Regions from separate parts of the Lysinibacillus sp. NPDC097231 genome, predicted to be linked through region 1. Evidence: riboswitches for the same ligand, from Rfam matches in the RefSeq annotation. Region 1 holds a riboswitch; the other holds the start of a gene.
What was found. Region 1 has a riboswitch for cyclic di-GMP ahead of ACIQXF_RS11015 (hypothetical protein). Riboswitches for the same ligand answer to the same signal wherever they lie in the genome.
Positions count from the first base shown of each region.

Region 2: linked by a shared signal. The riboswitch ahead of ACIQXF_RS09980 (amidase) and the one ahead of ACIQXF_RS11015 (hypothetical protein) in region 1 are both predicted to bind cyclic di-GMP.

Region 1 covers NZ_JBIWDH010000015.1:58,413-62,850, forward strand. Annotated here, with positions in the region: gene ACIQXF_RS11005 (methyl-accepting chemotaxis protein) at 1-1,024, opposite strand, end outside; gene ACIQXF_RS11010 (hypothetical protein) at 1,065-1,778, opposite strand; gene ACIQXF_RS11015 (hypothetical protein) at 1,824-2,198, opposite strand; cyclic di-GMP riboswitch class I at 2,363-2,449, opposite strand; gene ACIQXF_RS11020 (helix-turn-helix domain-containing protein) at 3,195-4,415, opposite strand.
Region 2 covers NZ_JBIWDH010000013.1:50,778-55,215, forward strand. Annotated here, with positions in the region: gene ACIQXF_RS09970 (saccharopine dehydrogenase family protein) at 1-863, shown strand, start outside; gene nspC (carboxynorspermidine decarboxylase) at 860-1,999, shown strand; gene ACIQXF_RS09980 (amidase) at 2,043-2,930, opposite strand; cyclic di-GMP riboswitch class I at 2,974-3,062, opposite strand; gene ACIQXF_RS09985 (DUF6366 family protein) at 3,299-3,505, opposite strand; gene ACIQXF_RS09990 (chemotaxis protein CheW) at 3,706-4,194, opposite strand; gene ACIQXF_RS09995 (M20/M25/M40 family metallo-hydrolase) at 4,220-4,438, opposite strand, start outside.

The DNA of each region.
Region 1 (4,438 bases):
AATCTACAAGATACTCTGCTTCTTCAACTAGTTTTTGCATTGTATTTAATTCGTCATCGCTAATTCCAACTAACTCTTCAAACATTTCAACTGATTCTCGTGAAATGAAAGAAATATCCCTCATTGCTTCCATAATTTGCAGAGAACTTGAAGATAATTCTTCTGTACTTGCAGATGAATTCGCATTATTTTCAGCAATAATTTTTGTAGTCTCTACGATTTTTTCAAACATCTCCCCAATTTCTAAGATTTTTATATTTGTTTGTTCAAATTCCTCTGTTCCTTGCTTCATTGAAGTTACAACTTTGTTCGTCTCTTCTTGAATATTTTTCACAATATTCGAAACTTCACCAGCTGACTGATGTGATTGTTCAGCTAATTTACGAACTTCATCAGCAACTACAGCAAACCCTTTACCGTGTTCACCTGCACGAGCTGCTTCGATAGCTGCGTTCAATGCCAATAAATTTATTTGCTCTGAAATCCCCGTAATTACTTTAACAATGTTACCAATTTCGTACGATTTTTCTCCAAGAATATTGATCGCATCAAACGTCGTATTAATCGTTTGATTAAATTGCTTCATGTTCACCATCGAATCTTTTAACTTTTCATTACCTTCCTGCGTCAATTCTAACGTCGTATTCGATTGTTCTGAAATTTGGTTTGATCTTATAGATAGTTCTTCAATAGCCACTGTGATGTCTTCGATAGAAGTAGAACTCTCTTCGGTAGCAACTAGTTGCTTTTTTAACCCTTTACCGACTTCATCGATTGCGGCCCTTACAGTATCAGCCTTCTCAGTTGCGTATTCTCCATGTTCTAAAAGATTCTCACCTTTTTTATTCACATTATTTGCGAATTTGTTAAATTTTTCACTTACTTGACCTGCTGACAATTCGTTCATTCCATTTAGTACCTTTTTATTTATATGGGAATTACGTTTAAGTGAAAAATATCGGTAAGCAAAATACAAAGATGTACATAATAAAACTACAATTATCCCTAACATAATAGCTTCCATGAAAAAAATTCTCCTATTCTAACGTATTAGTGATGAAATGTTATAGTTCTTTTACAATGATGTAAATTCCATCTGCTACAGTCGATGGAATACTGCTTAGATTTTCATTACTTTCATACTTATGTACAATAAAGTCCCCTTCTACGTTTATATACTTTGTCAGGCCGTGATACTTCTCCAGCAAACGCATTGACTTTGGATTTGTCGCTTCAGCTAACACTAATCTTAAGCCTTCTTCTGTTGCTTTTTTTATTAATACATCACCTAAACTTTGTACTATATCATGACGATTATGTTCAGCAATTACACCTAATAAAAATAAATGTAGTATTTCTCCATCTTCCATATCTTTTCCAAAACGATTCTTATAATCTTCTAGGAAACGTTCATCAATATCCTCTAATACACGCATTACTATATTCATGTCAGCAAACGTGCCTTCAAAAATATCCCCTTCGATAATTTCAAGGACATTCGTATCTCCAACTAGTGCGCCTACAACATTTTGCTCTTCATCTAGTGCAATAGCACAGTATCCTTGATGAACATTTGCTTCAATATATTCCTTCGTAAATTGATAGAAATCTTCGTAAGGTAGTTGTAAGGCGTACCCGATAATCGGTTCTTGCACCCATTTGCCAGCAACTTCTACCCCAGTAAAGGTTTTTGCTAAACATTCTGCTGCCTTTTCAATTAAATCTGGTTGGTCTTTTGTAAGTATTTCATATGTATATAATTCTTGAATTGTTTGCATCGTAAAATTCCTCTTTTTCAAAATTTGATTATAGTTCATTAATGACTAACGCATTGGTAATTGTGAAACATTGTCGACTACGGTTCCTGGGAAATTAACTCCCTCTAAAGCATTTCGCACTTGCACATATGCAATTTTAGAGGATGGATTAACAATAAATATTTCTTTGAAGCCTAGTGATGCATAAAACATTAGTGTTTGTCCTAGCTCTGTTGAAACCTTTGAAGGAAGAGGCGATTGATATGTTGCATCAACAACAAATGTATATGTATTTTTCTGTACTTTTGCCACTGTCTCTTCTAAATCTTTCATATAATCCTCTACAAGAGCTGCTTTAACAAACCCTATTACTTGGACGTGTACTTCTTTTTTTGCTTCATAGATCGCCATTTTATATTTCTCTTTATCAACGACTATCATTTCAAATCCCCTTTTCGTAATTTTCTAATTTTTTAAAACTGTTAGCATTTTAGTAATAAATATCACATCTGTCGCTACGATTGATTGGAATCAGTCCTTTGATTTTTTTCCAAAAAAAAACTATCCCAGAATATAATTAGGATAGCCAAAAAATCACTTATTATCTTGGCAACCCGACTATCATTATCCAAGAGGATTTTAGACTCGTAGCTTTGCGTCCTTACCTTTCGATAAGTTTGCCTTTTTCAATTTTATTAAAATAACACTAACATATTACAATTTGATTATAAATGTTTTGTCAAATTTTGTCGACGGTAGGCAATTTTATCTAGAGAATATCGGTTGAATTAGAGAAATTTTCCGTATATTTAAAGGTATGAACAAGAAAATACTGTTTGGCGATTTTACAAAGAGGGGAATCTCTACTCCTGCCCAGATTGTAGGAAAAGTAAATGTCTGTATTTTTCCATATCCATCTAATAAGAACCAGCAGAATTAATTCACCATATTATTTACTTTTTTTGGAGTAATGATTATAAAAGAGCGGTTTTTAGGATTTAGCCTAAACAATCATATTACATAGTCCATCTAAATCTTTCTCATTCACCAATCTAATTTTATATTTTATAAAGTATCCCCACCTAAAATTACGCTTACATGACAATTTTTCTTTACAATCTTTATAGTGATATATCCAAAACAAAATCATCTCCACTCTTAGAGATTTATAGAGAGGAGATGATCTTCTTATTGGCATTATTTCTAAGCCCTATATTTTTCTTACTCGTTATACCCCTTGAGAAAAGAGTATTCTACAAAGGAATAATAAGCAGCTCCCTATCAGAGCTACTGCCTTCTACTACTTTCCCCTTTTTCTTCCTTGATATAAACTTTAAAATAAAACTGGTGGATGAATTGGAATAGATATAATTATTACTGCAGCACTCAGTATTAAGATTGATAGTCCAGCATTTTTCTTCATATTCACACTCTCCTTTAGATTTCAATAAATTGCATAGCTTTCTCAAACTTCTTTTCTTGTCGATAATACTCTCCCAATAAATAAGAAAATTGTTGGTGTATTTCTTTTAATTCTTCATTATCTGCTGTAAATGGAATTAACCTCCCTTCTAAAAAATCCATTGCTTTCTTTTTTTCTTCTCCCAGCAAATATAAATAAAAAGTAGCAAATAAATTAAAACTTAATTTTTTCTTATTTTTTGCTTCTTCCTTTAGAATAGTAAAGGTTTTTATACTTTTCTCCGCTTGTTCTAAGCGAAATTGTGTAACACCTAAATTATATAAGCAAAGCAGATAATGATCACAGTTCTTTGACATTAACGAAGCGCTTTTTTCAAAGTAAATTAATGCATTTTCATATTCCCCTCTCATTTGGTACAAATCCCCCAAATTGTGATATATAGTAGGTAATAGCTGCTGTTCCTGTAATAGCTCCACATTTCTCACTAGATGTTCATAGATTTCGATTGCTTCCTGAAACACTTTTCCTCGAGAGTAATTGAGTGCCAGAGACATTAATGTATAAATAATTCTTTTAAAATTAAATTGGTCCTTATAGAATTGAAGAGCTTTTTTCCCATAAATAATTGCTTGGCTTGGTTCTTCTAACCGCCCTTTTATTAAAGCGAAATGGTAGTAAAACTCTCCTTCTAGTGACCCTAGTTCTGGATGTATTTGAAGTATTTGAGTTAGTTCTGTAGCTGCTTCTTCATATTTACCTTTCGTTATTAAAACTAATGCATAATAATATGAATGTAAATACCTTTCATGTTGGGAAAAATTTTGTCGGTGGGCATTTAGCCATCTTAATTGATTTTCTGCTAATTTATGCTCGTTAACAAACACATAATAACGTAACTTATAAAGTTCATATAAATAAATAGATTCCGTAAAACCAATTATTTCTTCATATTCTTTTAATCTGCCCACTGTCTCTTTTACTTTCTCATTCTCTAGGTAATTTATATGTTTTTGTAAATTATTTAATAGGCAAATTATATTTTGTTCGCTATTCTCTACATCGTGAATACTAATATTTAATCGTTCTAGCAATAGACGTATTGTCTCGCTATTTGCTTCTTTATTATTATTCTCAATTTTACTTAAATGAGGAATCGAGCAAATCCCCATCGCCACCGAATTCTGTGTCATTCCTAACTTTGTACGATAGTACTTAATTAATGAACCTATTTTCATTCTCATAACCTCCCGTATCGAAT
Region 2 (4,438 bases), on a different contig from region 1:
CTTATAAAGAAAAGTTCGAAAAAGCTGGCTTAACTGCTTTACTTGGTAGTGGTTTCGACCCAGGTGTAACGGGTGTTTTCACAGCTCATGCACAAAAACATGAGTTTGACGAAATCCACTACATTGATATTGTGGATGCAAATGCTGGTGATCACGGTTACCATTTCGCAACAAACTTCAACCCAGAAATCAACATTCGTGAAATTACTGCGAATGGTCGTTATTGGAAAGAAGGCGAGTGGGTAGAAACTGCACCACTTGAGAAAAAAGAGGTTTATAACTTACCAGAGATTGGACCAAAAGATATTTACCTTTTATATCATGAAGAACTAGAATCACTTGCTAAAAACATTAAGGGCTTAAAGCAAATCCGTTTCTGGATGACATTCTCAGAAAAATACTTAACACACTTAAAAGTATTAGAGAATGTTGGGATGACTTCTATCGAGCCTATCGAATTTGAAGGACAAATGATCCAACCAATTCATTTCCTTAAGGCAGTACTGCCTGATCCAGCATCACTGGGACCACGTACTAAAGGAAAAACTAATATCGGTTGTATCATTCGCGGTCTAAAAGACGGTAAAGAAAAAACGTATTATGTGTACAACGTATGTGACCATGAAGAATGTTATAACGAGGTTGGTTCACAAGCGATTTCCTATACAACTGGTGTACCAGCAATGATCGGTGCTATGCTTGTGATGAACGGTGAATGGCGTAAACCTGGTGTTTGGAACGTAGAAGATTTCAATCCAGATCCATTCATGGACGCACTAAATAAATGGGGTCTACCATGGCAAGAAAGCCATAATCCAGAATTACTTGACCTTGATGTAGATGCAAAGGAAATAAGCCGATGAAACCAATTGATTTTTCAAAAGTTCCATCCCCTTCCTATGTAGTGGATGAGCGATTATTAACAAAAAATCTAGAGCTTTTAAAATCAATTCAAGATCGTACAGGCTGCCGTATTTTACTTGCCTTAAAAGGGTTTTCAATGCATTCCACATTCCCATTAGTGGGTGAATATTTAGCAGGCATTACGTCAAGTTCACTTCACGAAGCACGACTTGGCTATGAAAAAATGGGCAAAGAAGTTCATGTCTACGCGCCTGCTTATATCGAGCATGAAATGGACGAGCTTCTTGGCTACGTTGATCATATCGTTTTCAATTCATTTAACCAATGGGCTCAATTTAAAGACAAAGTAAAATCTGTTGGTAAAACAATTGAATGTGGTATTCGTGTTAACCCTGAGTACTCTGAAATTGAAACAGCGCTTTATGATCCTTGTTACACAAATTCTCGTCTTGGCACAACCTTAGACAACTTTGATAAATCACAGCTTGATGGTATTGATGGCTTACACTTCCATGCAATGTGTGAGCAAAATTCAGATACGTTAGAGCGTATTATTCAAGTTGTTGAAGAAAAGTTTGGTGATGTTTTACACCAAATGAAATGGTTGAACTTTGGTGGTGGTCACCATATTACTCGTGAGGATTATGATGTAGAAAAGCTTGTGAATATCATTAACTATATTCAAGACAAGTATAATCTTCTTGTATATTTAGAGCCAGGTGAGGCTGTAGCATTAAATACAGGTTATTTAGTCGCAACTGTTCTTGATATACAGAAAAACGGTATGGACCTAGTAATTTTAGATACATCGGCAACATGTCATATGCCTGATGTACTAGAAATGCCCTACCGTCCAATGATAATCGGTTCGGGTCAAGCAAATGAACTGGCATACACATATCGTTTAGGTGGGCTTACATGCCTTGCTGGTGACGTGATTGGCGATTATTCATTTGAACAACCTTTAAAACCAGGCGATCGTCTTGTATTTACAGATATGGCGCATTATTCTATGGTGAAAAACCATATGTTTAATGGGGTAAACCTTCCTTCCATCGTTTCTTATAACGATGAAGAAGGCATTAAAGTCATTCGTGAATTTAAATTCGAAGACTATAGCGGTCGACTTTCCTAATAACAAAGAAAATCCTCTCCAACAAAGTTTGGAGAGGATTTTTTTACGGCTGCATATTCATCCAACTATCCACATGATGAATGGCGAAACCATTGTAGCTTGTTTTATTGGCATAATGTTCATGAACTTGTGCTAACTGTTTAGTCATATAGGCTTCTCCATCATCATAGAAGGTAATATTTTTCCCTTCATCAGAGGTTTCTGTTTCCACCCCAATAACTATTGATTTATTTACTTTTTTTGCGTAGTTTATTTCCTGTTCAACTATTTTGATAATGTTGTTAGCAGTATCTCGATATGCCATTATCGTTACACTTTCAACGTTATCGATGACCCATTCAGCCAATAAACCATTGCCAAATTGAGTATTATACGTTATTTCATCAAACCAAAATGGCATATCAACTTCCAACGGTAATTGTAATTGATCGGTTTCCTCTTTCGCTCTAGTAAGAAGCGCTTGATAGGATTCAATTGTTTGTGCTTGATTTAAGCTCCACCCAATATTTAAGTAGGGTTCTACATCAAGATGTACCCCTGAAAATTGCTCACATGGTGCTACGTTCTCATTATATGTATGTAACCATTCAAACAGCTGATCCTGCATTATATAGCCTTGCGCTGAAACCCAACTTTCAGCACCATCTAACACATATACTTTCATACCTTTTTCTGTTGCTTTTGCGATAAAGCTTTTATAATAACTACTTGCTATATCATTATTAAATTGCAAATATAATTTATTAACATGCTTGTTTTCTAAAAATGTGAGTACTCCCGATTCATCCTCAACAATCTTTGTCGTATCCCATAACCAAGTAGCCTTATCTTGCATGGTCATAGCGTCTACCTTTCCGATTGAAAATCCTAACGTACTTACAAAGGTTACTATAAAAACAATTACTGCTTTTGATAGTGTACGACTTACCATTTGTTACATCTCCATTCTATCCACCTAGGCTCATAGAACAGAACCTGGCAACCTGACAATCATGCACTAAAGTAGTGTTTAGACTCATGGCTTTGCGTCCTTCCCTTTCGGTGAAGTTTGCCGTTTACAGTAGTTTTCTTACTTTACATAATACGCCCTTAGAACGAATATGTCTGTAGGTAAAATGCATAATTCACTCTATAATTGTCGAATAAAACACTAACAACACAGGTTATTTTTACTATATCAGAATATAAGCGTAGAAGTAGTAGTCAAGGTGAACATTTGATGAAATGTTAGTAGGGGTACTTATAGCAATTGAGGATTATGGAATGCAAAATTAGAGATAAAGACTCTTTTCATTATCTTTATCTGAAAAACAATTTATATAACATGTAACCTATAAATAACACTAAAGCTAATACCACCGTCTCTTTCCAACCCATACCATTTAAATTCCCACTACTTCCTCTATTTATTCCATCGTTTAGAGAACCAGCAGGATTGTTTTTTATTTCACTTTGCCTTAAACGCTCACTTTTTTCTTCTGGTGTTTCCTTTTTCTTTGAATCCATGAGACAAATACCTCCCACATATTTTGGTAATAAGCTTAAAATACGACATCTATTATTCATTTTCCTCTGATTGTTAGGAAACCACTTAAAAAGAAAGACAGAATCACATATTTGCAATTCTGTCTAATGCATCAACTAACTCTGATGTGTAGTATTGTATTGTTAATCATTCAACTAATATTCTTAGCTTTTATAGATATTCAAGCCTCTACGTTTTCTTTTTCATTTTCAAGCATTTTGTGCAAATAGTTAATAATTTCACGAATTCCCTCTAATGAATTGACAAGTATTTTTGGGTCTACGTATGTGATCATACGATTTTCAAGATTTGCCACAGCTGTAAAGTAGCGTGTTTTTGTATAATTGACAAGTCCCATCTGCTTTAATATAGACTCATCAAGATCAAGAATTTCACGAGCTTCCGTTACTAGTAATCCGTAATTCACAACATCCGTATTCAAAACAATAATACGTGCAGTTGCAGCATTTGAAGAACGATTATACAGTATACGTTCAAAATCAAGCACAGGTACAAGCTCTCCACGGATTCTTGTGAAACCTAGAAGATAATTGGGTAAATGAGGAATAGGTGTTACATGCTCTAACTTTTCAATCGAAATCGCTTGTTCTACAGGCACTGCATATTCCTCTGTACCACAAGCAAAAACTACTGCCTTTACACTTTCCATGCGGTCACATCCTTTGATTCTGTTGTTATTTTTTTGCAGACTCTTTTACGATTTCGACAAGTAAATCTGCTAATTTTTCTAATTCTTCTACTGGTATTTTTTCATTTGTTGTATGAATATCTTCATAACCAACAGATAGATTAACTGTAGGGATACCAAAGCCTGCAATAACATTAGCATCAGAACCCCCACCTGAAATTCCAAGCTTTGGTGTACGTTCGATGTTACGTGCAGCTGCCATCGC